One region of the Paenibacillus sp. T2-29 genome, then DNA from elsewhere that is predicted to be linked to it. Evidence: riboswitches for the same ligand, from Rfam matches in the RefSeq annotation. Region 1 holds a riboswitch; the other holds the start of a gene.
The links. A riboswitch is a leader RNA that binds a small molecule or an ion and turns the genes downstream of it on or off. The one in region 1 is predicted to bind cyclic di-GMP.

Region 1 (15,809 bases):
GTTTAATGCCTGAACTTTGTTTGATAGTTGTATCTATTTTGATTTCTGTTTTTGGCGCTGTTATTTTGTAGCCTTCAGGAGCAGTAAGCTCCTCCAGGATGTAGTCATCATAACTCAATGAAGAAAATACGATTTTCCCGTCCGAATTGGTAGTTTGGACAAGAGGTGCTCTTTTCTGATTCTTGTCATAGAGTGCAAAACGTGCCCCGGATAGAACCTTATTGTGATCGTCCTCATCAACTTTGGTAATCTCCAGACTTCCCGTAACTCCTCCTCCTGATCCTGAACCAGAGGATGTGCGCACGGTAATTTCCTTACTTGTTTCCCTGATTTCGGTGGTCAAACGGTCGCCCTCGAAATTAACCTTATTGCTCACTTTTGCCTTGTCTTCAGCTTGAAGAAAGGATTGATATTGCAAAATATAACTTGATGATATAGCCTTCGCAAAGGCAAGCTCAAAGGATTGCTGACCTTGAGCAGTCGTTGTTATTTTTAGCTTATAATCCTGATCCTTGACTAACTCAGTGTCCCTAACAGCTTCTCCGTTGGCAGACACTTTGGTGGAGTATAGATGAAAGGAATCTTCAATCAGAATTTGATTATTGCTGGGCGTATCCACGATCTTCGCGTTGGAGACATGGGATTGCCCTTCATTGATATGGATGTTCCAGTCGATTTTATTTCCATTCTGAGCACCGGACTTTGTCACGTATTCTCCACCGTGGGGCACAGTCACTTTGGCAGTCCATTCCGAATCTACATTTTTTCCATCCATAAGCAGAGCGTTATTGTTAATCTCTTTATCAATAAGCTCTCCTTCCAATGTTGTTTGGAAAGTAACCCAGTAAGGAGAGTTGATGGACTGGTTAAACTGGATGCTCAGCTCGTTGTTGTTAGCGGCGGAAGGTAAAACCAGAGTATATTGGCTCGAAGGCACTTCGCCCCCTTTTTGTACGCCATTCCACCACCCGAGCAGGGTCATATCGTACACTTTAACTGAATTTGGGACCAGTTTTTGCCCTTGTAACAAGGTATCCCTAATTTCAGCATGATTCAGAGTTTTGCGGTTATAGTTGGCCTTAATGTCCCATGTAATTTGCTTGGAGCTGGCATTGTAACTACCTGACTTCGCCCCATTTTGCTGGGTCATATTGTCCGGCCATAATCGAGCTTCGGCCTCAGCAGTTTGTGTTGTTCCGTTGTATAACCAAGTGATAGAGGCTTTATTCCAAAAGTCCGGCTTGGTTTTGTCGATTTTCCATTCATTGTTAAAGGTAGTTGTATAGTTGATAGTATACGTGTCTTGAATCTTTTTATGAAAACGTATAGTGAACCCTTTTTTGTAATCCAGCGTAAGAGGGATCAGTTCGTAGTCTGTCGGTGATGTTAGTGTTGTTTTTCCGTCCGCGCTTTGGATCTTCAATGTGTTCGGCAATAAGGCCAGACCGCCATTCGGAAAGGCATCGTCGATAACGATTTGATCCATTGTATACTTATCCGCATTAATAGAAATGACCCAAGGAATTGTTTTGGTGTTATAGTTCGGTTCCTTATAGCCTTTGGTGATAATTATACTTTTCAGTTCGGTGGTTGTTTCTTTTGTTACCCCATCAGAAGTTACACTGTTCGTTATTTTACTATTTTTAACTACACGATCTATAGCCTTTGTTTGATAACGGATGGTATATGGGGCTTCAATATCCGTATTGAAAAGCAGATTGAAACCATTGGTACCATGATCGTCAGTAACTGGAGTGACGCTGTATTGGGATGCAGGGAGCTCATCCTGTGTATCCCCTTTATACACTTTAAGTGAATTTATGATGAGTTGTTGGCTGTTATTAAAACGGTCACTTAACGCGGCTTTAGCTGCGGGAATTTTTTTGTTGGCAAAATTATATTTGATTGCCCATGAGATCGTTTGTGTGACTGGGTCGTATTTCTCCACTTTTTTGCCTAAAAAATCCCCGCGTTGAACAGTGACTGTAGCTGTTGCGGAGGTATCCTTCACATCGTCCCCTGAAAAAGTGGCTGTGTTGGAGAAACGAGTATCCTCGCTTGTTATGTTTGTGGAGTATTGAATTCGGTAGGCGCTGTTAATACTCTCCTCGTTAAAACGGATTCTGAAGCCCGGCACAACCGGATCAGCCTCTACTGTATACTTATCTGCGCTAACAGTGTCCCCCAGCACGGTGGTTCCGTTCACACTAATTTGTAAATGGTTTACCCGGATGGAGTCCTTGACTAGTTCTAGTCCTTGGGGAGTTGGGTCGGTTACTACAGCGTGTTTGATAGGATCCAAGTGTTTATTTACGTCAACTGTCCAATGAATTTGGTCTTTTCCATCAAACTTTCCTTGTTTCTCCATTGTAGGACCAGCTGCAGGCTTAATATTTACGATAGCCGTTTGCTCGCCGCCTTTGATCGGGATCGCAATAATAACTTGTGTACTGCCTTTTTCTATTTGTGTGCTAAATTCAGTTTTGATCTCTAGCTTACCGCTGACATTAGAGTGGCTTTCTACGTAATCATTAAATGTCATAACCACTTTACCTTGACGGTCTACGGTAAAATGACCTACTTCTCCATCTGTATTCGTCAAAGGAGACGTAATATCTGTGTAAATTTGGAATTGCTCAGGTAATTGAAAGGTAAAGGTGTCTCCAGCTTTATACGTATGGTTCGGCAGTTCCCATTCATAGCCTAAATGGATGGCGGAACCAATATCAATACGGCTATCGGGATTATACACTGCATCAATAACACTTCCAGTAGAATCTGTAAGGGTTAGCTTGGTTAAAATACTTTCTTGAGTTGCCCTAACTTCAGAAGTTGAGCCAGCAGTTGGTTCAGGGACTGGAGCCGGGACAGCAGGTGGGATGTTAATTGGCTCTGAGGGCATTGGATAAACATCGTTAGTCACACTCTGAACCGGATCGGTTCCTGGGGTCACTGGCAGAGTAGAGTCGGGATTTTGTGCATAAGCTTGTGTTGTGCTGAACAAACACTGCAAAAAGAGCAATAGCGCAACCGTTGCTGTATTCCATTTTTTTCTCATACGGTAAACAAATCTCCTATTCTTAAAATACTCTTATTTAACGGCTAATGGTTATTCCTTCGAGGTCGAGAGAACTGTATTTATATATTCATCATTCATTCATATGATGCTATGTTAGCCGCATTAATTACTTGTTCAGAATTTATGAAAATTCATGTTCGGGATGAACCTCCTCCTTTTGACTCGAAATTAGATAATGGTTGGAAATCTCATTGTCTTCCTGGACTAGAATACATGCCACATCTCAACAATTTCTCAACAAGGATAGAAAAAGAGCCTTGATCATGTGATCAAGGCTCTTCAAGAAATGTAGTTCTATTTTTTCATTTTTTAAAAAATATGAATTAAAAACATTGATATTAATATTGCTTTGTTTTAATGTATTTGGAGGGATCTTTGACCATTTCGAATTTCTGTTTACCCATATACAGTGCTGCATCTACTGTAGTGTCTACGACCACCCACTGATTATCGATGTAGACCTCATTCCAGGCATGATAAGTGTCCACGTAGGAAGATTTGCCCATAACCAGCTTGGTTGGTACATCTACACTTCGTAACATAGCAGCCATCAGTGAAGCATAACCATAACAAATATCTTTTTGAGAGCTTAGCGTATGATCAATTTGTGGCAGATAGTCAGTCGTTAAGGCAAAGGCCTGATTGGAGTCATACTTGATATGACTAATTACGTAGTCATAGATTTTTTGCAGCTTCTCGCGATCCGTTGTTGCACCTTGGGTTAACTCACGGGCTTTTTGAATCGCTTGATTAGTACTACTCCAGTTAATATTTTGAACGGAATTAAGATACACCGCTTTGCTATCGTTTAGCTTTAACTCGATCGTATCTTGTCCTATCACTTTATATTGATTACCACTAAGCTGTTCTAAAATACTGATGTTATAGTTCCCATTACCCATTTGGAGAGGAAATACTTCTTCGGATTTCCCGGGTGTTAAATTATAAGAGTATTTTTGTGCATCTTTGGTAACCAAAATCTTGGTTTTAACGTTAGGTTTAACAGGGTAGCGCACACTGACCGTCCCATGATTTACATTGTTTTGGTCCAACCATGCAACACTATCAGCAGCGTAAATTGTCGAATTTAAGAGAATTGCGGACAGCATGAAAAATAGGAGAAGTGTGGAAAGTATCATTTTCCCCATAAAAAACTTCCTTTCGGTGGCCAGGCTGCCATCATCAATAGAAGGCCCTATAGCTTTGCGTCCCTGCCTTTCGACAGGTTTGCCATTTCGTATAAAGTTTTCGGGAAAAATAAGCACGACAAAAAGCCACTTCAACCGGTAGCTGGCTGCCATCATACAGAAGGCCCTGTAGCTTTGCGTCCTTGCCTTTCGACAAGTTTGCCATTTATCCTGAATAGCTTGTACTATTATTCTATCAGTTAGGTACTCTATTAGGCAAGTTTAAATCTCAGATTTTCGCTATTTATCGACAAAGAAAGCTTGCAGATTATACATAAGACCTATTTTATACGGTTTCCCCATTTTTTGCGATAGGAATGAGGCGTTTCTCCAATGTGCTCTTTGAACAGATTGATAAAATGACTTGTGTTGGGAATGCCCACATATTGTGCGATGTCCACAATAGCTACATCACTAGTTTTAAGCCAGCTTTGAGCAGCCGTGATACGAACATTAATAAGATACTCAATAGGGGAAAAGCCAATCTGTTTTTTAAAGTTTTTAGCCAGGTTGAACTTGTTTAGACCAAACATTTCTGCTAGCGAATCCAGCGTGATCCGCTCACAATAGGATTGATCCAGATATTGCTTTACCTTGCGCACCTCTGCAGTTCCATCTGAATTTGCATTGGGATTGGTGTAAGGGTGCTGTAAAATAATCGTTAACAAGTCAACGATTATCCTGGATGAGAGCAGCTCAGATGATAAGCTTCGTTCTGGCTGTACATGTAATAAGGTGCGCAGCTTGTCCAGTACTGTACTTGAATCCTTTAGTGAGATTACGGGCTTATTGTGTTTATCGAATTGTTCGTAGAAATGGTCAATAAGATTGCCATATAGATTCACACTAATAAACTCCCATGTCTTCTGACAGGAAGTTTTGTACTGTACATATTCTTCGCAATTAATAAAAAGCATATCATGAGGTTTCAATATATAATCCTTGCCCCGGTATTGTAATTCCCCTCTCCCAGACAGAGTAAAAAGGAGCAAAAAAGAGGTGAGCTTTTGCCGTTCCATTACATAAGCATCTGTTTTGAAATAGCCTATTTCCTGTATATAAAAGAGGGATTTTTTAGCAAAAGCAGAGGGTGTACATATAATTGCAACTGGATCATCGCTCCAGACATACTGGGCATTTTTTTGGTTTGTTGTCATATCCAATTCCTTTACAAAAGAACAATTTTAGTAAGACAATTGTAGTTTGTTTCATGAATATCCTTTTAGAACCGGAGTTCCCATTTACAAAGGTTATTTTATCACATTAAAGTATATTCATGTATCGATTTGGGGTTATACATCATATAACAAAATTAACCAGAAGGCACCTATTTGAAAAGGATAAGGTCATTCTGGAATTTATTCCTTAAATTGATGGAATAAAGAATGAGGTTGGAAATAATTAATTTCCTCAATGAATATATCGTAATCTTGCAATTCCACTTTTTGAGGCATTTATCCTTTAGGTTGCAAGAAAAATGGGACCATAATTCGACAAAATGATTCAAAGGGCTCATTTTGTTAGAAAATAGTTGTAACTTAATTGTTGTGATTTTGTTCACGAAAATGTATGGATAAGTGTGGTTATGCGAACTCAATTTAAGCTAATGTGCAAATTTTAAATATCATGCAATTTGTTGACAATAGAGTATGGTTACCTTTGGTATCTGCACAGGCAATGATATGATGGTACTACAGATGTAATGAAACAAATTTTACTGTTAGTTTGGAGGACTACATGATGGGAAAAACAAAAAACACAAAAACCGCAGCAGCTTGGTCACTTGTTATGATGGGAGCGGGCTTTGCTGCTACGTTACCTTTTCAACAATTTGGCTGGGCCCGTCTTTTGGCCGGATCTTTTGAAGCCGGACTTGTAGGAGGGTTGGCAGACTGGTTTGCCGTAACCGCGTTATTCCGTCATCCGCTGGGCATTCCGATTCCACACACAGCGCTTCTCCCTAAAAATCGGGGAAAGCTGACCGATGCCTTGGTTAACACGGTCGAGAATAATTTGCTTCATAAAGAAAGTATTGCATCTAAAATTGCCGAGATTAGACTGGCAGAGCTGGTGCTGAAAAGTGTGGAAAAAGGAATACGTACGCCCGAAGCGGTTACTTTTATAGATGTTCTTGCCAAGCAACTTGTCCGTTCGATTCCGCTGGCAGAGCTGGCCCCGGCCATCGCAATCGGGGTTAAGCGACAGGCGACTGAATTCGATATAGGACCATTGCTAGAGGTGCTCGCCCGGCAAGCTGGCGAGCGAAAGTATGACCAACGGGCGTTGGATTATGCGCTGGAGCAGACGGAGTCCTGGCTAATGCGGTCAGACACCGGGGTTACGCTAGGCACCTTGGGGATGCAGGCTGTTAGCGGCTTGCAGGTCAGCGGGCTTATGCAGTTTGCCCTGAACGCTTTCCTTGGCTATTTGAATGAGGAGCGTATGGGCGAGATGATTCGTCACTTTTTGCTGGACCGCGTAGCGGAGCTTCGAGATGAAGGACATCCGCGTCGTCAGGCCGTCCTGGATGGGTTCAACACACAGCTGATTCATCTGGCAGCCAAAGATACGGTCAGGGAGGGGCTAAATCACTGGAAAAACACCTTTATTGATTCTTGGGAAGGTGATGCAGCTATATCCGATAAGCTCGAAGAGCTTCGTCGTAATCTGCTGGATTACATGGAAGATGCCAGTTATGTAACGGTGTACATTGTACCTTTGCTGGATCAAATGCTGTCTGATTTATGGAGAAATACGGAGCTGCTGGACAAGATCAATTCGTGGATCGTAGCAGGTGTTACCGGAGTAGTGGAAGCAAACCATAGCCAAATTGGTAATCTGGTTCGAGAAAATGTAAATCGAATGGATGATACCTCACTGATCGCTTTAATGGAGGACAAGCTGGGGCAGGATTTACAATGGATTCGGATTAACGGTGCGCTTACAGGTTTTCTGATTGGAATTGTGCTTACTGGGGTTCGTATGTTGCTTGAGTAGCACGGACAATCTGAGGAACGATAAATGAAATTTGTGTAGATAAGGTTGTGAAACTATGAGGATTGGTCACCATCTAATGCTGCTGGTTCAGATGAGAGCCCGGCAACGGTACGTTGATATATGGTGCCGGATCACCAGTAGATGAATAAGCAGAACTTTTTTTTAATTACGCTGTCATTTCTGATCGTGATTATCGGCTTGCGTTTATTGTGGTTTGATTATTACCACAATCAGGATTATCCCCGGGCCAAGGCGGGAATTCTGGATCTGAGGGGCTTGAATCTGCAGGAGATAAAGACCCTGCCATTAAATGGGGAGTGGGAATTTTATCCTGGAACTTTATCTTCTCCTGCCGAACTGAAATCCTTACTTATGCAGAAGCAGCGCCAGACCATTCAGGTACCAGGATTATGGAGTGAGTCAGTATCTCCTGTGGATCATAAGGCATATGGTGTTGGAACCTATCGGCTGCTTATTTTGAGTGACAGGTCTGAGGACACTCTATACGGACTTCGGATTGGAAAAATCAGTACGGCATCCAACATATTTGTGAACGGTCGTTTAATTAGTCATAGTGGTCAGGTCTCTAGCAAGGTCGAACAGCATATAGGATCGACTGTTCCATTCTCTGCTATGTTTGATGCGAACAGGCAGACCATTGAGATTGTCATCCAAGTATCCAATTTTGATTTCTCTGCTAGTGGAGGAATTATGAAGCCTATCATTTTTGGAAGCGCGGATGCTGTGAATAGCCGAACCAACTTCACGATCGCAATGCAGATTATGGTATGTATTATTTTGCTGCTTCACGGATTATATATAGTCGTTATATTTTTTATGAATCCACAAAAGAAGGCGCTTCTGTATTTTGCGGGAATTGTAATCTGCACGGTATTATCCATCCTGACAGACGATGACAAGCTTTTATTGGACTGGTTCCCCATTAATCTGGGTCTTTCGTTAAAGATAACCACCCTTTCCTACATTGGAATAGGCATGTGTGTACTGAAGCTGGCGCAGTCTCTGTTGGTTCGATCCCGAATCATTCAGATTGTTTTTATAGGCCACTGTTGTTTTGCGATTTTGGTGTTACTTGCACCTGCATCCAGCCTGTATGCATTTCTTATGGTTCTTATCGCATTACCGGCTATTACTCTATGTGCTACAGTTCCCTCCCTTGCTTTTCTTAGAACATTCAGAGGGCAAAAAGAGGCTATTTTTCTGTTGCTAGCATCCATTAGCATCGCATCCAGCATGCTGTGGGGCATTTTCAAGACGAATGACCTCCCCTATTACCCTTGGGATATTGTGCTGGCTTTTGTGGCATTTGCATCCTATTGGTTCAAACGATTTTTTAATACGAATGCTGAACTGAGAAGGCTGTCGGACAGATTGCAGCGCGCTGATCAGGTGAAAAATGAATTTTTAGCCAACACCTCTCATGAGCTGCGAAATCCACTGCATGGGATGATCAATATAGCACAGACTGTGCTGGAGAACCGGGGCGGCGCCCTGGATGAACCCAACAGGAGAAACATGCAATTGCTTGTTACGGTCGGCCGCCGTATGTCCTTATTATTGAATGATTTGCTGGATGTTACACGTCTACGTGAAAAGGATATTATTCTGGAAAAAAGAAGCCTGAAGCCCAAGGCTGTAGCCTCGGGTGTATTGGATATGCTTCAATTCATGACAGATGGGAAACCTTTAAACATGGTAGTTAACATCCCTGCTGATTTTCCGAATGTATTAGCGGATGAAAACCGAGTAATCCAAATCCTGTTCAATCTCCTTCACAATGCTGTTAAACATACTGCTGAGGGGACTATTTCCGTTCACGCACACATCCAAGGCGAAATGGCCAGTATTCAGGTGCGTGACACTGGCGTTGGGATAGATGAGGAGACGCAAAAGCGAATATTTCGTCCATATGAACAAGGAAATTCTCATTTGACGGTTATTGGGGATGGGCTTGGACTTGGGTTGAGTATCAGCAAGCAATTGGTGGAGCTTCATGGAGGATCTTTGAGTGTAAGTTCTGAACTTGGTCAAGGCTCAACCTTTTCTTTCACACTACCGCTCGATCCCTCACCTACCCCAGACGAATCACGAGATAACGAGCAGGTATGTATGGATGAAGAAGCAGATACTAATTTTATAGCTCTACAGAACGAAGCTGTGATGCAAGTTGCAGCAGGCTCTGCACGATCTGCCATACTCGCAGTAGATGATGATCCGGTCAATTTAAGGGTGTTAGAGGGCATTCTCGCCTCGGAGTCGGAGCCTTACGACCTTGTCACTGTAACCAGTGCCCAGGATGCCTTGCATAGGCTGGATCATCGGGAATGGGATTTAATAATAGCCGATGTCATGATGCCCCAAATGTCGGGTTATGAGTTAACTCGGCGTGTGAGGGAATACTTTAGCATTTCCGAGCTGCCTGTGTTGCTGTTGACTGCACGTAGTCAGCAGGAGGACTTATATACGGGATTTCTTGCAGGGGCCAACGATTATATTATGAAGCCTGTGGATTCCATGGAATTAAAATCAAGGGTCCGTGCCTTGACTGATGTTAAAAAGTCCGCAAGGGAGAGGCTTTGGATGGAGGCTGCGTGGTTACAGGCACAAATCAAACCTCATTTTTTGTTTAACACCTTGAATACCATTGCATCTTTAAGTCATGTGGATCACACCAGAATGGTGAATCTTATTGAGGAATTCGGCAAATATTTAAGATCAAGCTTTAACCCTCAAAATCTGGATAGAGTCGTATCACTGGAATATGAGCTTGCTCTCCTGAAATCTTATCTTTATATAGAGAAGGAACGCTTTGGCAATAGACTAGATATTGTATGGGAAGTAGACGAACAGATAAACTTGCTATTGCCACCGTTATCGATTCAGCCACTTGCAGAAAATGCAATCAGGCATGGTATCATGAATCGGATAGATGGAGGAACATTGTGTATTCGTATTCAGCAGCGGGAGGATGGAACAGAAATAGCGATCATTGATGATGGTGTGGGCATGAGTCAAGAGGAACTGGACCGTCTGCTGAGTCCTCATCAAGAACAGGATAGCGGGATTGGATTACGGAATACAGATCGACGTTTGAAGCAAGTATACGGTAAAGGATTATCTATTAGCAGTCTTCCCAACCAGGGTACAACGGTAAGCTTCCATGTTCCCCAGGTACAAAGATAAGGAACATAATATCTCTGTCCCGTAGGTCCTCTATACAGAACGAGGCGAAGTAAGTGACGCTTCTAATGGGGACTCTACGGGTACGGAGAAGGATTCCCAGTCGTGAAATTAGGCATGAGCCATTTGCCACTCTTTAAACCAATTTGTAATTTGTTCATTGGGCTTCTCATGAAGCTCTTCCCATAAGACGGATGATAATAAATCATACCATTTGATCACTAAGCTATTTTTATTCATCTCAGCATAAGTCTTCATTAATCCCCAGTAGGCTTCCTCTTCTTGGGGGTGACGACTACAGATGCCCTCATAAATAGAGATCGCCTCTTCAGGCTGGGAGTTCCCTCTATACCATTCTGCCATTTTTAATGATACGGATAACCACATTTTATGCAGCCTTTGGCGTTCACTTTCAACCCACCAAAAATCATATTCTTGTAAATAGTCCCCTTTGTAAAGTTCCATCATTTTTACATAATATGGGATTGATTCCTTGTTCATCTGTGGAGCGGATGCCAGGAGAGACTCCCATCTTTCTGTATCTAACAGAACGTTTTGCGTGTGCAAAATATAACCGCCATTAGTATTGGAAATCTCTAAAAAGGAATGATACGGCGCTATCGTTTTTCTAATGTAATAAGCGGCTGTATATAAAAGAGAGTAGGCCTTATCTTCTTCATATTCTGGCCATAGTAATTCAATCAAGGCTGATTTGCGAACCCATTGGTCATGATTCTGGAGCAAGTACAAAAACAACTCCTGGGTCTTTTTAGTCCTCCACTGAATAACAGTGGGTTGCTGATCCGGTAATGTAAAGACGACATATTGAAAAACCTGTAACTGGAGAACAGAAGGCTGATTCTCAGGCATGGAGGCAGCTTGATCGTCACGCTTCAGAATGCGATTCATGGTTTTGATAAGGCGTTCTGTCGTGACCGGCTTGAGCAGATAATCCAGTGCGTTAAGCTCGAAGGCCTGAATAGCGTACTTATCGTAAGCTGTAACAAAAACGATCTGAATATGGGGCTTGTGCTCCAAAATTTGATGTGCTAATTCAATTCCGCTGATCCCTGGAAGTCTTACATCCAAAAAAGCTATATCTATATCATCAAGTAGAATATAGTCCTTAGCCACGAATGGATTCGTAAAAGCTCCTGCAATATGTATGCCTTGTAACTCGCCAAGCAGACGCTTCATATAATCCAAAGCTAACTCTTCATCATCGACAATAACAATCCTTGTCAATATCTCTGATCTTTCCACGTGTACTGTACTCCTTTGTAGGCAGATACATCTTATTATATAGGATAACTTGACTACGGCTATAAGCAAACAGTTGTAGAAGAAAAAAATTTAAATAAAGAGGCGGGCTGCGATGGGCCATCGTTAAGATGAGTGATCGCAAGCCCGCCTGTTCAAATTGTGTCAAACTTAAAGATTGACTAACAGTATTGGACGAATATTTACAGGACCCAGCGTGTGACCTTCTCCAGGGGTTGTCTGGATTTTTCCCGCTTGGGTTCATGAGCACGATAACCGAAGGCGGCTATGACTGAAATATCCAGCAGCCCGTTCTCAAGCAATCCTTCTTCCTCTAAAATGGCATGTACCTGATCATAGTTAAAGCCTTCAATCGGGCAGGAATCGATGCCGATCTGAGCTGCCGCTGTCATCATATTGCCTAAGGCAATATAGGTTTGCTTGGAGGCCCAGTCAAATAACGTGCGTTCGTTTTCCAGCAGACGTTGGTTTTCACCTTGGAAAATCTTATAGCGGCCTGGTAGGGAGGCAAAGTCTTCGTCAGACATCCCCTTAACCTCTTTATACATGTACTCCACGTAAGGAGAATCATAACGAACATCCTTACGTGCCAAAATCAGAACGACGTGGCTGGCCGCAGGAATTTGCTTTTGACCACCACTGGAAACCGCCGCCAGCTTTTCTCTCAATGCCTGATTTTGTACGACCACAAACTGCCACGGTTCAAATCCTACGGAGCTTGGGGAAAGTCGTCCGGTTTCGAGAATAAATTGAAAATCCTCCTCAGGTATGATGCGATCGGGGGCGAATTCCTTCGTGGCATGTCTGAATAAAAAGGCATCCAGAATTTCCCGCTTTTTAGCTGATGTATTGGACATAAAATGTACTCCTTTTGATATGGGTTTAGTTGGTACTCTATGGGTTTTCTGCTACTATAATGAGAGCTAATATCGAATATATAGTTATCATATAGAAAGTTTTTGTAGGGAACAAGTACGCACATATTTGTTCCTTGTTATAGGTCTGAGGCTATTAGCCTACATCCTGTAGAAAGAAGGGGAATACATGGCACAGGAGATGGAACATACAGTTAGCGTTAATTTTGGATGTCCGGTAGCCAAAACTGTCGGGGTGATTGGAGGCAAGTGGAAGGGAGTCATTTTATATCATTTGACCACAGGACCGCGGCGCTATAATGAAATTCGACGGACCTTGCCTAATATTACACAGCGGATGCTAACCTTGCAGTTGCGCGAATTGGAGCGTGATGGCATTGTGCACCGTGAAATTTATAACGAGAACCCACCGCGTGTGGAATACTCGCTTACCCCGTTGGGAGATACGTTAAGACCGTTGCTGGATTTTATGAGAGACTGGGGGATCTTCTACGGAGAACAGGGATGCGAGCCTGTGGAGACAATTTCCAAGTCAGGCAAGCATTTTTGCTAAGATAGACATGAGAAAAGCCCACCGATGATTTCATAGAAAACACATGAAAATCATTAGCGGGCGGAATAAGGACGGATTCCTTTTACAAAATGGACACTATTTAAACTCGATCGATTCGTTCATCTTCGCCCAGGCCGTTTCTCCAATAATACCCAGACGCCAGATGGCGATTCCCTTGAGGTCATAACGTTTGGCTAAACCGATCTTGGCGTTAACGGTACTGTCTTTTTCGCTACCCATTGAAATTCCCAAAATGAGCTTGTCCCGCGAGGTTTCCTTCAACGCCAGCTTTATGGCTTCATCCACTTTATCCAGTGGCTCAGGCGTAGATTTTTGTCCGTAATCATAGGCCATGATGATCAGATCGTCCGCCAGATTGCCCAGCGTCTTGTAATCATAGCCAGTGTAAGAGCTATTCAGCGGATGCAGAACGACGGTAAGCTTGAGCCCGGCTTGATGCGCTTTGGCTGATAACTTTTTAATAAAGGCGTTGTAATCGGAGCGAGCTTTGGCCTTATCGCCGCTCCAGCCTAATCCTTCAAGATCTAACGTAATGCCCTTGAACTGCTTATCGGTGGCAGTGCTGACGATTTGGGAAATGGTCTGTTCTTGAAGCTGCGCGTTTTCCAAAATCTTGGTTAGCTCATGATTACCGTCGACAGAATAAACCATCAGGTAAGGGGAGGTCCCCTGGCTATCTGCCTCCTGTAGAATAGACTCGGGAGTTACAGCTCCAGCAGCTTGAGGCCATTTATATTCTTTGCCGGTCATTGTGAACTGTCCGTTCGTATCAATTCGGCTCCAGCCGAAGGCAACGGCATTAAAATTCGGTATTTTGGATTTTTGGTCAAAGGAAGACAGTGCATAGAAGCCTACAGTGTACATAGCTTCACGTGGCGATGTGATAGAGACCGTCCGTGTTCCCTGGTTCCAGTTCACTGTGGCTCCAAACTGTTGCCCGAAAAAGCCCAGCGGAATCATCGTGCTGCCGCGTACGGTTTGCGGTGATGCAGTTAATTGAACCGTTTGTCCATCTACTGTGGCATTGCGGCTCCCCATTTTGAGAACCACCTGCTTGGTTGCATTGCCTTGCGCTTTGGTAGCGGTGATGCTTTGGTTGGCTTGATCCCATTTCACTGTAATGCCCAGAGCCTCAGAAATAGCGCGAAAGGGAACCATCGTCGTGCCGTTCATCATGGCAGGCTGTACAGGGAACGGCAATGGATATCCGTCCAGCATGATGCTGACCTTACCCGCCTCCGCTTGTGCCAAGGGACTATAGATGCCCGCTGCGGTACTCAGAAAGATAACGCTAGATAACAGAGCCTTATTTACGATTTTCATCCTATGATCTCCTATGCTTAATAGATTGCAATGCTATCATGTTAGAATCGTGAGGTTTCTATCATTTTACCAAAAAAAATGATAGATAGGTGAATGTTAAGCTGGTAGCCCATTATTGGTACAACTTTGAGATGTGTTTCTTACTAGATTTACTTCCTCAAAATGAAAATTATATTTTTTTGTCCGACATTTTTCTACAACATAAGACAGTTGTTGTTTGGTACTATTTTACTATGAATAACAACTGAATTAGTGTAATTATACCTAATTTTAAATTGAATAGCCTTTTTACCGGGGAAGAGAATTGAAAGGAGCACATGATGTACGTATTAAATAGACACTATAAAAAAGAATCTTTAGATGGTGCCTTTTGGAGGGAAATAGGAGTTCGTTATGATGCAATTATGGAACAGGAGTCTCTCCTTGTTCATAAGAAGCTGTCGGGAATATTAGTATCATTACGAATCTCAGCTTTAAAAGAGTTATGTCAAATGTATGGATTAGATTGTAGTAATAGTAATGAAGAGGGGATTAAAGAAAGCCTCTTGAAACTTGGTTTAGAAGAGAGAAGATTACTTTTACTATTACACGATTTATCTAATCGAAAGAAAAAAACAATTGAAAGATATTATAACGGTTTAACATTTGAGGAGACACGTTTTGAGTGTTCAACATTAGCAAAACTCTTACATTTATATAGGTTATCACCTATTCATCTTGTAGAGATATTTACTTGTTTTGTTTGGGATAGTAAGTCATCCGGTAAGAAATATATTTTTAGTAATAAAATATCGGTTACTGAGACTAGGAAGATTGCAAACGAAGGATCTTACAACAAAGAACTCAAAGAGACGCTTTTTAAAGGAACAGGGAGTAAAAATTACTACCGTGTTTTTTCTTACTCAATGCACTCTAAGAAAGTCCTTATATTACTATATAGGCAAATTAGTGATGCACCCAAACCAGATTTTGTATCTGCTCCAAGAAACCGAGAAGTATCACAAGCTCTCTTTTTAATAGATGCAGAAACGAACACAGTTGAAATTAAATCGTTAGTTATGGAAGAAAGTTCTATTAAGGCATACCTTGATAAAACCTTGGGTGCTTTATCACCGATTGAGTCGGAAGTATTTAGTGCATATGAGACAGACACTTTTATAAACAGTATTGTTAATGGTTCCACAATTACAGCATCAGGTAAACCAGTAACTGATTTTATGGTATACAAGATAAAATTTCGCGGTAGCCCATTAAGAAACTCTCCACAAATCACACTAGAATTAGACTGTTTA
Region 2 (15,809 bases), on a different contig from region 1:
AATGATCTACGGCCTCTTTATTGCGCAGATCCAGTTCACGGCTTGTGCGAGTAATAATATTACGATATCCCGCTTTCTGAAGCGCTCGGACAATAGCGGAACCTACCAGTCCATTGTGCCCTGCTACATAAATGTTGGAATGAAGCTCCATCCTTCTCTCCTACCCCTCTTTGTTAAAATGACTTTAATATGCATCCTTGGAGCCCAGCAGCACACGGAATGTTTTCAGCATGATGATCATATCCGTGCGGAAGCTGCGTCTAGATATGTACTCCAAATCCAGTTCTACCATCTGGTCAAAGCTTAGATGATTACGACCGCTGATCTGCCATAGTCCGGTGCAGCCCGGTGTGACCGTCAGACGCAGCTTATCCCTCATGGTGTAATCATGAACTTCTCTTGGCAATGGGGGTCTGGGTCCTACAAGGCTCATATGCCCACGCAGTACATTGAAGAGTTGCGGTAGTTCGTCGATGCTCGTTCTGCGAAGAAAGCGGCCCACACGGGTAATTCGGGGATCGTCCCGCATTTTGAACATCGCACCCTCAATTTCATTTTCCACCAGCAATGCAGACAATCTGGCCTCGGCATCAGACACCATGGAACGAAATTTGATCATGCGAAACGGTCGCTCATGTTTACCAATACGGATTTGATAAAATAATGCACTTCCTTTGGGGTCCTCCAGCTTGATCAACAAAATGACGAGCAGAAATACCGGGCACAGTACGATGATTCCAATAAAAGACAGTATAATGTCCATACTTCGCTTCACGAACGGATATACGCTCCATCCTTGTCGTCGTTCAAGCCCATGAGCGACCAAATATACATCCACTGACGCGCTCAGCACTTTGGCCTCGTTCGAGCGGGAAGAAGACACGTCTCATCACCTCACTCTTTATTGATAAATATTATTTATTCATTGTTAAAAGAATTTTATATACTCTTATTTCCCCCGATTTATTCATGTCAGATTGCGTTCCTCCATACCACGCTCGGCGCGGCGCTTCACGTTATTGAGCACTACACCCAAAATGCGGGCCTTTACTCTTTCCAAATTTGCCTTCGCCTTCTTAACGACATCCTTTTTGACCTTCCCTGCCTGCACTACCAAAATGACACCATCACACATGGCACTTACAATGAGGCCATCCGGAAAAGACAGCAGGGGTGGCGTATCCATCAGAATCACATCATAATGTTCTTTGAGCTCAACTAGTAGAGCCTTCATTCTACGGGAACTGAGCATCTCGGACGGATTGGGTGGATTCGGTCCAGCCGTGATCGCATGCAGATGATCAATCCCGGTTTCCTGAACCACATCCTGCCATGTCTGTTGATTGGCAAGTACCCGTGTAAGCCCTGTATGATTGCGCAAACCAAACATATGATGCAAGGAGGACCGACGCAAATCCATGTCCATAACCAGCACCTTTTTTCCTTCTTGTGCATAGGTTACAGCCAAATTGCTAATCGTGACTGTTCTGCCTTCACCCGCCTGAGCGGACGCCACCATCATCACCTCAATCGGCTCGTCTATAGAAGAAAACTGGATGTTAGTGCGGAGCATGCGGTACTCCTCCGACACGGAAGACTGAGCATGCAAGGATGTAACGAGCTGATTATTGATTAATCGCGGCATATTGTCCCTCACCTACCTGTTTAGGAGTTGTAGTAGAGCTGTCAGAGCGTCTATCTTCTTTTTTCATTTTTGTAATCAGGGATAGGGTAGGCAGACCAAGTTCTTTTTCAATATCTTCCTCATTTTTAAATGTATCATCCAATACCTCCAGCAAAAACGCCAAGCCTATTCCCAGCAATAAAGAAATGGCAAAAGCAATAAAAATCTGTATAGCGGGATTATTGTTCACGGGAACTGCTGGATCATTCAGGCTGGCTTCGCTTAGGATGGTGACATTGTCCATTTTCATGATAGAGGGGATTTGCCGTTTGAATACTTTGGCTACCGCATTGACGGTTTTCACAGCCTTCGTATACGATAAGTCGCGGACTGTAACATCCATGACCTGTGAATCACCTGCGGTGTTTACTCTTAATTTTTGCGCCAAAGCTGACGGAGTAACCTTAAGATCGGGGAAGCTGGCGACCACCTGGTCCATAATCGCCGAGGAGATCATAATTTGCTTATAGGAGTTCGTTAAGGCTATGTTGGTTTGCACCACACTGTAATCGACGACACCTGCACGGTCCGGTCGTGGCGTCTGATTAATAATGAGCTTGGCGGTAGCTTCATAAACCTGCGGGGTAAAATATACATTTTTTATGCCTACTACAGTACACACCAGCAGTACAATGCTACCAATCAACCACATTCTTTTGCGGATCAAACGGATGTACTCTTTTAACTGCACAAGACCAGTCCTCCCTGCTTGACTTGTTTTCGATGAATAACGCTTGTACTGATCCTCTGCATGACGGGGAAAAGAACGATGCATGACCCTCTAATCTATAGTAAAATGTTGTATAATAGCGCATAGAAGGTCTAGCCAGCGAATAAGCACAAAATGCTCAATCATCGTTGGCCTCTTAAGGGTATATAAATGAAGATATCAGTGAAAACTATGAAATAAAGATACGTTATGTAACTTACATAATTAATTTATGATACAAATTGTATCTTGTCAAGCGCAAAATTGCTTTTCTTACCTCTCTTAACCTTGCCTTCAGGAGGAAAAACAGATGAATTATGGAACCCGCATCGCTGAATTACGAGAACATAAGGGACTAAAACAAGAGGAATTAGCGCAATCCCTCGGAATTACGCGGGCGGCTCTTTCTCACTATGAAAAAAATAGACGCAAGCCAGACTTTGAGACCCTGACCAAGCTCGCTGATATTTTCGAGGTAACCATCGATTATTTGGTGGGACGTACGAGCCACCCGACAGCAATATTGGATTCAGATGTGAGGGAATTTGTGGATCAGCTTGAACTGTCCGACGAGAATATCCTGCAACGTTTTAACCTGACGATTGACGGACGCACCTTGTCTGAGGAAGAAGCCAAACGTTTTATCGCGTTTGTTCGAATGGAACGAATGATGGAATAAGGAACGCGCCGCTGCTTGATGTTTTGCTCAAGTAGGACCAGCAACTGAAAATTACACGCGCTTGTCTTTCCGGTACTTCGTTCTATCAGCATCGCCCTCCAGCCATTCTGGTGTCGTGATCCCACATTGGAGCAAAATGTTCCGGATGTCCAAGTGGATGGCTGCTTTGCCTGCTTTCCGTGCGTTGTCTCGAAGAAGAGGGCCATTCCCCCCTAATTCTGTTTCCTTGTTCATTCAGCACTAACCTCACTTTATTAGTCTTGGTCACCGGAAAGAAATTCCCTACAAACCATGTATGTATAGTCATGAACAAAACTATTATATATGAATACATACCTGCAATGTTGTCGTCTTATGACGAGAATATAAAAGGATTTTCTTATTTTTTTCTCCATTATACGTAAAGTATTGGCAATTCAGAACGATTTACAAATAAAAAAGAACCTGTCAGGTCCTATTTTCTCCTGATAGGTTCTTTTTTGCTTTCTTTCGGAATGATGTTAGATATTCATGAGGTAAGGTCCTATATGCATTCCGGTGTAACTAAGCAACCTCGGCTGCCTGAGAAACCTGAGTACCTCCGGTCGCTCGGACTTTGTAGACGTAATGACTTCCAGCTTTTACGGTGCGGTCCGTATACGTGCTTCCTTCTACTTGCGAGGCAATCACCTGATAGGCACCGTCTGTACGGTCAGCACGCAGCACATCATAGGATGATATGCCTTCTGCTTGAAGCCAATTAATCTTCACCGCCCCATCCTGAATTGAGGCTGCTTTTACCTCTGTTGGGGCAGAGGCCGTGGTTTGATCTGTACTTTTTAGTTCCAAAATATATTGTACCGATTCGCCAGGACCCAGCTTTTCTTCGAAATCAAGGGCAGGAGAAGCCTTGAGACCTGATATGGATCGCTGCGCCTGAGAGTAGGTGGAACCCGCTCCGAAACGTTCCCCCGTGTACAAGCCAGCTTTCGGCATCGTTACCCGCACACGAACGGTCTGCGTTGTGGATTCAAAATTCACTAGGTTCACCAGCAATTTGTTCGAGGTAGCGCCGCTACCTGACAGTGGTTTAAGCTTGGATGTATCCACCGCGCGAACATAGACCATCTTATCCTTCGTCTCCTCTGGATTCAGTATGGTATAAGTCAGCGGTTTACCATGCGTAGCATACGCTAGACTCAAGCGTCTCATGATCTTAACGCGAGTGTCCTGTCCTTGCCCAAACGGATAAATTTCCGTGTTAGCCGGGTTGTGACTTTGCAGATCAAAGCCCGTTTTAAACAGCGTATAATCCTTATAAAAAGCAGCGTGCTGGATAAACATATCGGCAAACCCGATTTGCGATCGCATAATCCGATCGAATGCAGCTGCTTGTGGCTGACTAGCCCCGTAATCAGGATTGTCTCGATGCGTATCGTTAGTACCAAACTCCGTGTTTAGCATCTTTTTCGCCAGTCCGTTGCTCGAACCACCGAAGGTTTTCAAATTCTGAACGAAGCTGCCCCCGCCCTCTTCATTATACGATTCACCGTAGGCATGTCCGTTGGTCAGGTCGGTGACTTCTTCCAGCTGTTTACGCTGCGCCGGGTCCCGTTCCCATCCATCCGGATCACCGCATTTTTGCGTACCTCCGGTTTGATTTTTGCACGCCTTGGTAGAGTATGTCGGCCAGTAGGCCCAACCCGGCGCTACGGTTTTGAGATGCGGTGCCAATTGCTTGCCTTCCGTATTCAACCACTTAGCCACAGCCAGGTCTACCGCCTTGGAACGGTTAAACAATCCAGGTTCGTTATCTACTTCATAATATTGAAGGTATGAACCGTATTTTTTTACATAATCACGCAACTTTTGCTTGGCCGTCTCTGGCAGAGTACCATCTTTTTGCAGCTTGATATCACCTGTGTATAGATACAAAGCAGACGATTGCATATTATACTGCTTTAACGTTTGATAGTAATCATCCACATCTGTGCATGCCTTGCCTACATTACTGGCACAAGTTACCCTCATGACGTTGCCACTATAAGCAATTCCCAGCCATTTGAGAACGTAAGGTAGATGCTTAACTGCACCCTGATCATAATAAAATTCTTTATTATTCACATTCGTACCGGTCAGTATATATTTCCCATGTACTGGTTCGGCCGCAGGGGAAGCTAACGTCTCCAAGCTCAAGTCATCCCAAGTCCACCACACATTTTTATCTTCTGCAGAGGAGCAGTATAGGCAGCGCGCTGTCTTTAGCTTGAGTACGTTAACACCGCTTTGCAATTGTTCTTTGGGGATATACAGCTCGTAGTTATTTTTGAAGTTATACGTACTCCCAGTACCGGATACCCCGGCAATCTGAATAATTCCAGACAGCTGGTGATTTGAAAAGACAGCCATCTGCGGCACCGCTTTGCCCGCATCCAAAATCCGAACACGGAATATCATACCATTGGGAGGAACCTGATTCAGTTTATACTGAAGTGACAGTTCTGGATTCGTGGATGCATTCAAACCTGGAGGAATATCTCCACTGCTGAGCAATACCGGAACTGTTGTACTCTCTGCTTCCGACAACGCCGAGAATGTTCCTTTAGCAGAGGATTCAGTAGAAGCTGCTGCTGCAGAAATTTCGATATTATCCCTACCGACCACTCCTTTAAATTCCGCTGAAGAGTCATCCCTCTGGCCCAGCTTCCATACTGGACTGGCCGCCGCTACCTTATCCGTCTGCAATTCTGCACTTTTTGAAGGCGTGTATATAAACCAAGCGATCATGGTTAGAGCTGCGACACCTAGTAATCCGGATAATACGACCGTATACCTATGGGTCAACCATTTTTTCATCATATGATACACCCTCTCTCCTCAAAATTTATGACCGGGAAAGAGTATCTATCAAGGAAGAAACAAAGCGTTTCCGGGAACCACCGCTTTCGCTTCATGCTGACTTTCCCACATCAGACGAGCCATCGCATCGCCTTTTTCATCATAGTATTCCACTTTTAGATCTACCATTTTACCTGCTTCCAAAGCAATACTGCCTTTACGCTCTGTCCAGCTTTGTTTGAACCAACTGTCAATCACCAGCTTGCCGTCTACCCATACGCGAATACCATCATCGGATATCGTTGTAAATGTATAGGTCTCGCTGTATTGTGGTTTGATTTTACCTGTCCAGCGAACCGAGAACTGGTCGGCATTTACCTTGGGATCAGCAGCAACGGCGCGCCAGTTATAATCCAGCTTGCTGTCTGTACGGATCAAAACAGGACTGCCGTTCACATTCATATTGTTAAAATATTCGCCCCGCAGCCCGTTCACATATACTACATCAGGAACAGAAGGAGGAGTCGGAGCTGGAGGTACGATTACTACTGGCGGAACCGGGATAGGCTCACTTTGTCCCTCATCCGGTAAAGTCGGCACATCTGCCCCAGGTTGTTGGATTGCTGCCAGCCCATTTTTCACATCATCCCGTGTCAAACTCCTCGAATCGTTCATATAATCCTGTATTTGATTGGTTGTGTTATTCTCAATCAGCATCTTGCCCCAAGTCATGGAATACACCCATTTGGGCTGTGCCTGCAACACCTCAGAGCTAGGCATCTCACCATGCTCGCCAATGGCAATCGGCTTATTCCGTGCCAACCCGAGCAGTCCTTCATAATGACTTTGCTTAAAATCATTGTTGTAGATGTCTACTGCCAAAATATCCACTTTGTCATCCCCCGGATATTTCGGGGTATACGGGACAGTGTAGGAATTGGGAGCATTGGGACTCCACACCCACAGCAGATTGTTCAACTGATGCGTGTTTACAAAACGGTCGTACATGATATTCCATAGCTGATTGAAATTGTTTTTGTTTCCCCACCAGAACCAGTCACCATTCATTTCATGATAAGGTCTCCACAATACTGGAACACCTGCATCACGAAGCTGCTTTAACGATACAGCGACCTTATCCAGATCGGCAATGAAGAGGTTATACTGCGTAGTGCCTGGTGTCACGTATTTATTGAACTCCGCCTGACTTACTTTCGCCTGCACATTGGCCCAAGTCAGCGGTCTACCCGGCAACGCTTCATGAAAAGTCATCGTCACAATGCCACCAGCTCTGCTCCAACGAATAGCGCTATCGACAACATTTTTACGTTGTGCTGCTTCTGTAGTGTCGGATTGACCAGAGATGGCTCCCATCTCATAGCCGTGCAGACCCACATACGCCTGGCTGATTTTTTGGACCTTGTTGCTTAATTCATCTGGACTTTCCAAATAATCATGCTGACCAGTGACTGTTTTCTTTCCAGAGATGCTGAGTAAATAATTGTATAGTTCACGGGCCTGAGTAGAAGCGTCCGAATTAACAGGTTGTAATGAAGCGGCATTCACCACAGACAGAGAATCACCAAAGCCGACGGGAAACAAAGAAAAAAGTATAACAACGGGGAGTACATGACGTATCAGTCGATACAGAGGAATAAAATTGAATCTCACTTTAGCTCTTCCTTTCGGTAGCCAGGCTGCCATCCTTACGGGAAGGCCCTTTAGCTTTGCGTACCAGTCTTTCGACAGGGCTGCGTTTATCGTTGGAAGGAGTTTGGATTCCTTCTTACCCTAAGTATCGACTTTTTTTTACCAAAATTTAATAGGTCATGTTCATGAATTTACAGGTTTTCGCCCAATTTCGACAGTTTGGGCCATTATTTTTCATCAAATCTTCTTTTTTACGTTTTTACGCAAATAATTACGAGATAAATTGATGACGAGAAATTTCATTCCAATCCATACAAAAGCGTACAATATCCTCTTCAACCAACTCAGAGCCAGTCTGAACTTCAATCAAATCCACATCGGTTACAGCCAAAATGCTATGCTTCGTCCCTTCAGGGATGCGAACTACGTCACCGGCCTTTACTTTATGCAGCTTCTCATTCAAAATAATTTCCGCTTCGCCGCTAATAATGGTCCAGATTTCACTTCGTTTGAAGTGAAGCTGGTAGCTGATATTTTTACCTTTGTGTACGCGGATTCGTTTGGTCAGTACCTCATTACCCTCGTCATACTTTACATAGTCTACAACCCGATACTGTCCCCAACGACGTTCTTCATACATTGGACGCTGATCATGAGCCTTGAGCACTTCCTTGATGCGTGGACTTTCTGCCTTATTGGTCACAAGAATGCCATCTGGGCTAGCGGCTACAATCAGATCATTCGTTCCAATGATCGCCACAGGAATGTCCAACTCATTAATAAGACTCGTATTGACGCAATCTTCCGTTACTACCCCTCTACCCACTTGCTGATGAGACATCTCTTCTGTGAGTGTATTCCAGGTTCCTAGATCCTTCCAAAAACCATCGTACGGAAGCACCACGATGTCTTTTTCCTTCTCGACTACTTCGTAGTCAAAGCTGATTTTTTCCAGAGATGCATATTGTTTTTGCATTTCTTCATAATTCAGCGGCAGGCCCTTGGATGCCAAAATATCCAGCAAATAGCTTAATTTGAATGCAAAAACCCCGCAGTTCCATAGAGCATTGCGTTCTATTAGACGCTCCGCCTGCTCCCGGTCGGGTTTCTCTTGAAAATGGCTCACTTCGCGGTAGCCTGTGCTACCTTGAGTGGCATCGTTTTTCGGAATAATATAACCGTATTTCTCTGAAGGATAGGAAGGGACAACCCCGATTAATGCAAGCTTGCCTTCACTCTCCTGAAGTGTATGTTCGAGTTGGGCTACGGAAGCAAAGAATGCATCCTCTACATAAGGATCTACAGGCAATATAGCTATAATTTCATCAGGCGAAACACCCGCAATGGAATATAGATAAGTCGCTGTCAGCGCAATCGCAGGAAAAGTATCTCTGCGTTCCGGCTCAACAATGATGCGCGTATTCGATCCGATTTGACTCTGGATCATTTCGACCTGCGCTCTCCCTGTCGCAATAAACGAGGATTCGGATAATCCGTTGTCTCCCAATTGTCTCCATACCCGCTGTACCATGGATTCCGAAATCCCTTCCGGGCTCTCCAGTACCTTCAAAAATTGTTTGGAACGGGAATCGTTGGATAACGGCCATAATCTTTTACCGGAACCACCAGACAAAAGTACGAGCTTCATAAATCTCCACTTCCTCTCTATATTGGTTGGTGATCGAATGGGGCAAGGTTGAGTAGCCCGCTACGGGCTCGATTTGATCTTACGATCGCTGTTGCCGTGGGATTCTTCGGATTGTGTAAGACATTTATATGTAAGAATCCCAAGTCAAAGGCGAACGCTATCGCTTCTCCAGATTCAAATCCAACCCTTCGCTACTCAAATATGCATCATATCGATCATACCTTGTGGTGCAAAAGGCACGACCGGACATTATTAAGTCCGGTCAGCCTGTAAAAATCTCACTCTTTCGGGCCTTGCCCGCTGTGCTTGCAAGCTTCTAGTAATCGAGGTTTCGTAACGCCTTGCCAAGATTGCTGCGACAACCGCAATGACGTCTTAATCGGAAGGAGCGGCTCAACTATGCCGCTCCTTCTGATACGCCCTTTCTACTCCCATCCCATAAGGTGGGAGATTAAACATCGTGACTTGGTGCGGCAAAAGCAGCGGAGCGGGCAGAATTGTTCTGAAGAAGCGTCAGCGTTTGCCTTTATCCCCGGATTTTAACCTTGGAATGTTTAATACAATCCAGAAAATCCGGGGGTAACAGTAATCGGAAGAACAATCTGCACGCGCAGCGCCTTTAGCGCCTCCCACACTGCCACAGCCACTTTTTATTCGGTCACTTTTTAAACTTCCACTTTATCTCTGTTCCACCCACTCATCCGCGGACGACCCACGGAGTAGTATTCCAGCCCAGAGCCTTGGATCTGTTCCTCGGTGAATACGTTGCGACCATCAATCAGAACTGGCTTGTGTAGAATGGAGCCCAATTGCACGAGATCAACTTCTTTGAACTCTTCCCAATCCGTCAGCAGGCACACAGCATCGCTTCTTTCGGCGGCTTGCTGCGGGGAGGAGCACCATATAATATTCGGGTGATCCACGCGCTCCTTGAATTTATCCATCGCAATGGGATCATACAGCTTGACAATAGCACCTGCCTGAATGAGCGTTTCTACGATTTCCAGTGCTGGAGCTTCGCGGATATCATCTGTATTGGGCTTGAAGGCGAGGCCCCAAATGCCAATCGATACGCCGTTTAGCTGACCCAGCGATTCACGCAGCTTGGATACAATCATAAAGCGCTGGTCGGTATTTACCTCTACCACCGATTTTAACAACTTAAATTCATAGTCTACATTACCCGCAATTTGGATGAGCGCATTCGTATCTTTCGGGAAGCAAGAGCCTCCATATCCGATCCCTGCTTGCAGGAAAGAGGAACCAATCCGTTTGTCCATGCCCATACCTTCAGCCACACAGGTAACGTCCGCGCCAACCTTTTCACAAATATTAGCAATCTCGTTAATAAACGAAATTTTAGTTGCCAGGAACGCATTGGAGGCATATTTGATCATTTCAGCACTGCGGATATCCGTCACATAGATTTTATCCGTGAATACCTGATGCAGAGTGACCATTGTTTCACGCAAACCTGTATTGTCCAAACCAATAATGACGCGATCTGGATGAAGCGTATCATTGATGGCTGAGCCTTCTCTCAGGAACTCCGGCGCGGATACAATATCAAAAGACAAACTCGTATGACGAGCGACTACGTCCTTAATCTTTTCGTTCGTTCCGACAGGTACGGTACTCTTAGTCATAATAATCTTGTACCCGTTCATGGCTTTCCCGACATCGGCGGCCGCCTGTTCAATGTAGGACAAATTCGCCTCGCCGTTAGCCAGTGAAGGCGTACCTACCGCTAAAATGACGATATCCGAGCGACGTACCGCATCGGCCAAATCCGAGGTGAACTCTAAACGACCAGCTTCCAGATTCAACGCGATCAATTCCTCAATACCTGGTTCATAAATCGGAGATTCCGCACGGTTCAACATATCGATTTTGTACTGCTCCAGATCGACACAAATTACCTCATTACCTTTTTGCGCAAAACATACACCTGAGACGAGTCCAACGTATCCAGTACCGATTACAGCCAGTTTCATTCCGTTCATCCTCCTTTTAGAAAGTTCACATAGGCTTGTTCTACATACTTTTTCAATTGATCCTTGAAGTTATCTTCATCAAATTTGCGGGCATGGGTAATGATATCGTCCACATTCCATGCATGTTGCTCAACCTTTGCGACGGCCTCCAGCACATCGTCTACTTGATGCTTGCGGAAAAATACGCCGTTCACATGAGGAACAATCGTATCCAGCGCTCCCCCACCCTGAAAAGCGATAACTGGCCGTCCGGCCGCATTCGCCTCCAAAGGCGTAATACCGAAGTCCTCTTCCCCCGGAAAGACAAGTGCCCGGCATTCGGCCATCAGCTTGTTAACCTCTTCGTCTTCAAGCCTGCCGAGGAACTCAATGTTCGGGGCAGCCATGGCTTCGAGTCGTTTACGATCCGGTCCTTCGCCAACGATGCGTAGCTTAAGACCGTTACGTTTGAATGCCTCAATCGCGAGATCAATGCGCTTGTAGGACACCAAACGAGATACGATCAGATAATAGTCACCGATGCTTGTAGCACGTTTAAAACGGGATGTATTGATAGGAGGAAAAATAACATCTGCCTCCCGTTGGTAATAGTGCAGAATTCTCCGCTTAACGACGGAAGAATTGGCGACAAACTGGTCTACGTTGCGAGAAGTTTTGGCATCCCATGTTTTCAGCCTGTTCATGTACAGCTTTAGCATATTTTTGAGCAGGTTGGATTTGGACTGCCGGGCCATATATGTATCGTAATCCCAGGCAAACCGCATCGGTGTGTGACAGTAACAAATGTGAAACGTATGTTTGGGTACCTGGATGCTTTTCATAAATGCGCTGCTAGAGCTTAAAACAATGTCGAAATCCCTAAAATCAAAATCACGGATAGCGATGGGATACAGCGGCAGCACTCCTTTGAAGTTGGCCTTCACTCCTGGGATGTTTTGTAGCCAAGTGGCTCTAATATCCGCATCCTTCAAGTTGCGCGACAGACGCTCGTCGCTGAACACCGTTGTGAAGATGGGAGCCTCCGGATACATATCATGGAATACCTCTACTACCCTTTCCGCTCCGCCCATTTGGATTAAGTAATCATGTGCTATCGCTATTTTCATCTGAATCATCCTTTAACGCGAATGTCGGTCAGACTCCTGCCAACAAACCCTTATAGTAATGAACTATATCCTTAACAGTGTTCTCGATGACAAAATGCTTCTTGACCCGTTCCATCCCTCTCTCACCCATCTGCTGACGTTCCTGTGGATGCTCCAGCATCCAGCGGATGGCTTCTTCCAGCTTGGCAGGGTCTCCCGGTTCAATGAGCAGCCCGGTTTCATTGGGTACCACCGTTTCCTTGGGACCACCTTCGTTTGAAGCGATCACTGGCAAACCTGCAGCCATGCCCTCAATAATGACCTGACCGAATGGTTCCGGTGTAATGGAAGTATGAATGAGCAGATCACAGCGCTGCATCAGACCCTGAATGTCGTCGACGTGTCCCATCAGATTGACGTTGGTCAACCCATATTCGCGCATCGTGGATTCCAATCGTTGTTTATATTCCTCTTCTCCGAACAACGCATCTCCAGCCAGCCAGAATTTCACACGCTGATCTGGTAAAAAAGAACGTGCCGCTTCCAGTAAAATATGTTGTCCTTTCCATTCCGCCAATCTGCCGACCAAAACAACGTTAAACGAGTCATCGCTACGCAATTGCGCAGCCGAATCACGAGCCGTAATCGCTTTGGCAAAAGCGGAGTAGACGACGAGCGTCTTTTTGTCCGGGGGTAATTCCAATGCACTCAGCGTGGATTTGGAATTGGCAATCACACCGTTAGGCAAAAAGCGGGACATGAGCCGAATCCCTTTGGCTACAATCGGCTTCAGATACGGCGGACCGATGTGGTCACGGATATGCCATATCAACGGCAGCTTCGCCGATTTGGCGGCTACTGCACCATACAGTGCAGATTTGAGTGAGTTCGTGTGCACACACACGACTTTTTCCTCGCGCAACAATGGTGCGAGTTTCCTGCCGTAAGCCAGCAAGCGAAAAGCTGCTGCAGGCGCACCCAGATTGACGGCATTTCGTCCCCGATTACGAATCGAATCATCTAGTGGAACAATGCGCACATCAATATCACGCTGCCGAAGCCGATCCGCCAAATCGCCCTCCTCCGCCAAAATAACGAGCGGGTCGATATGTTCCCCGATATTCGTCAGTATGTTATACAAAGCAACTTCGCCGCCGCTCCATCTTGCCGTATGGTCAATATAAGCTACTCTCATCATTTCGCCGCCGCCTTTCTGTCAAGGACCTGTCGGAACACCTCTTCTACCTGTTCCGCTACATGTCCCCATGTATATCTGCTCAGGACATGGTCCCGGCATTCCCGTGCATTCGGTAGAAGTTCACGATGATCCAGCACACGCAGCAACCCTGCAGCAATAGCTTCACTGTCCGTCCCCTGGAACAATAGCTCAGGACGGAATCCTCTTAAGATTTCCTTGTTGCCGCCTACAGGAGTGGCCAGCACCGGTAGGCCCGAGGCCATCGCCTCAACTGTGATCAGACCGAAACCCTCTAGTGCCTGTGTTGGCACAACAAACAAGTTCGAGGCTTGATGGTACAGGGGCAGCTCCTCATCCGACACATAACCAAGCAACCTTACATGGTTATGAAGATTGTATTCCGCCACCTTGGAAGCCAATTCCTCCATCAAGGGCCCCTTTCCACCAATCAGCAGCAGATGATCAGGGTGTCGCTCGGTTACTCGCCGCCATGCTTCGAGCAGCTGTAGCAGTCCCATGCGATTAACAAGACGACGAACGGTTAGCACAATCGTCGCATTTTGCGGCAAATTCAGCCGCTTACGTACGGCCTCCTGATCCTCTGCCGGATGAAACCTTTCTACATTCGCCGCACCAGGAATAATATGAATTTTGCTAAGTGGTACTTTATAGTGCTCGTGCAAAATATCCCGAAAAGTCTCGCTTAGCACTATAAATTTATCCGCCAGACCATAAGCTTTCATTTCAATGGATTTGGCCAACGTCGTTTTAAGAAAATGCTTAATTCCCTGTCCTTCAATCTTCATTTCCTCCGTCCACGGTCCGTGGAAGGTGGTAACGACAGGGATTCCTCTTTTTTTCGCCTCCAGTGCCGGTCCGACACTATAGGGAGCAAAATGGGAATACAGCACATCGATCGGTTGCTTGTCGAACAGTTCTGCTGCATATTTTTGCATCAGCTCTCGGCGCTTCCAGATGGATTGCTGCTTGCTGCCAATCGAATGAATACGAATACGTTCAGGCGCCTGAGGCTGCTCATCACTACAAATTAGAGCATCCAGCGTATTGCGCTCTAGCGTAAGCTGCTCACAGATGGATTTGAAATATGTGTTGAGACCTCCTGGCTGTAAGGACGGCCAGCTCAACCCCGTTGCCGCGATACGAAATCCGTTATTGTACGACATAGCTGGTTTCTCCTTTCTGCTCGGTCTGTCCGCCATCCACGACTTCTATCTTTTTTCGCCGCTTGGTTAACTCATAATGCTTGAAACAGACGAGAAACTCATACATCACCCAGAAAACGGCTACAGCAAAACCCGCTAACCCCTTGCGGTATAAGCCTTGAACAAAATACTTCTGTACAAAGCGGGCGGGGGGCCTCCACAACAGTCTGGTAATTCGAAAGGATCTTCCTTTGTTAAATGCCGTCTCTGCTTCCAGATCTGTATATTTGTTAAAACGGGTCATATGATCACTGATGCTGCGGAATCCATAGTGCCATAACACGCCCTCCAGATTGATGATCTGAGAAGAGGCTACATCTGGCATTTCATGAACAAGACTATTCGTAATGCCATAAATTCGCCGATTGTACAAACGAACCAAATACTCGCCTTTGTTCATCCATTTGCCGAGAAAATCGCCAATGCGAAATACGGAATATGCTTTGGCCGGATCGTGGAGCGTTTCCTTTACTTTCAATAAGTCACCAAGCAACTCTGCATCCACTACTTCGTCTGTATCAATCAGGAAAATCCAATCAAATTCCGCTTTATCAACACCAAACATGCGCTGTTTGGCATAACCGGGCCATGGGTTGGAAAACACCCGACAGCCCAATGATTCAGCTACCTGAATCGTATTGTCCTTGCTCCCTCCGTCAATGACGACGATATCGTCCGCAAAGGGCTGGCAGGATTTAATGGCAGCAGTAATTCGAATGCCATCATCCTGAGCGATAATAACTACGGATATCCGGTTGTCCGCGGGAACGCTAGACATGTGGTTCATTAGCGGGTGCCTCCTTCTTTATCTAACCGTTAACTGGCTTTTTCCGGATGTAGTGTGACATCGTTGATCGGAGCCATTGAAAATCTTGTTTGGAAATAACCAGTCTTGGAATTTTCATTTTCAGAACGAACTTAACATTACATAAAATGAAAACGAACCGTAAAATCCCCGAAGACAGCATTGCTATCCCTGCACCCGTCAATCCATATCTCGGCACGAGTATGGACAGCAATGGAATGACGAGCGCCAATCCGACACCCTGTAGAATGGTAACCAGTTTGGGCTTACCCAACGCCATAAATTGTTGTGCCAGCACCATGGTACCTCCACTGATA

Region 2: linked by a shared signal. The riboswitch ahead of ACU1JV_RS07590 (glycosyl hydrolase) and the one ahead of ACU1JV_RS25690 (transglutaminase-like domain-containing protein) in region 1 are both predicted to bind cyclic di-GMP.

Annotation. Positions count from the first base shown of each region.
Region 1 is NZ_JBREVE010000014.1:63,339-79,147, reverse strand. Features, by position in the region: gene ACU1JV_RS25695 (collagen binding domain-containing protein) at 1-3,058, opposite strand, end outside; gene ACU1JV_RS25690 (transglutaminase-like domain-containing protein) at 3,418-4,227, opposite strand; cyclic di-GMP riboswitch class I at 4,240-4,321, opposite strand; cyclic di-GMP riboswitch class I at 4,362-4,440, opposite strand; gene ACU1JV_RS25685 (helix-turn-helix transcriptional regulator) at 4,548-5,285, opposite strand; gene ACU1JV_RS25680 (DUF445 domain-containing protein) at 6,007-7,263, shown strand; gene ACU1JV_RS25675 (hybrid sensor histidine kinase/response regulator) at 7,405-10,467, shown strand; gene ACU1JV_RS25670 (response regulator) at 10,576-11,727, opposite strand; gene ACU1JV_RS25665 (NAD(P)H-dependent oxidoreductase) at 11,928-12,602, opposite strand; gene ACU1JV_RS25660 (winged helix-turn-helix transcriptional regulator) at 12,790-13,173, shown strand; gene ACU1JV_RS25655 (stalk domain-containing protein) at 13,270-14,517, opposite strand; gene ACU1JV_RS25650 (hypothetical protein) at 14,835-15,809, shown strand, end outside.
Region 2 is NZ_JBREVE010000002.1:391,025-406,833, forward strand. Features, by position in the region: gene ACU1JV_RS07555 (GDP-L-fucose synthase family protein) at 1-151, opposite strand, end outside; gene ACU1JV_RS07560 (sugar transferase) at 185-883, opposite strand; gene ACU1JV_RS07565 (CpsD/CapB family tyrosine-protein kinase) at 968-1,645, opposite strand; gene ACU1JV_RS07570 (YveK family protein) at 1,626-2,375, opposite strand; gene ACU1JV_RS07575 (helix-turn-helix domain-containing protein) at 2,704-3,072, shown strand; gene ACU1JV_RS07580 (hypothetical protein) at 3,124-3,306, opposite strand; gene ACU1JV_RS07585 (hypothetical protein) at 3,616-5,910, opposite strand; gene ACU1JV_RS07590 (glycosyl hydrolase) at 5,959-7,560, opposite strand; cyclic di-GMP riboswitch class I at 7,574-7,655, opposite strand; gene ACU1JV_RS07595 (sugar phosphate nucleotidyltransferase) at 7,811-9,187, opposite strand; gene ACU1JV_RS07600 (UDP-glucose dehydrogenase family protein) at 9,853-11,181, opposite strand; gene ACU1JV_RS07605 (glycosyltransferase) at 11,187-12,287, opposite strand; gene ACU1JV_RS07610 (glycosyltransferase family 4 protein) at 12,316-13,464, opposite strand; gene ACU1JV_RS07615 (glycosyltransferase family 4 protein) at 13,461-14,648, opposite strand; gene ACU1JV_RS07620 (glycosyltransferase family 2 protein) at 14,635-15,474, opposite strand; gene ACU1JV_RS07625 (lipopolysaccharide biosynthesis protein) at 15,497-15,809, opposite strand, start outside.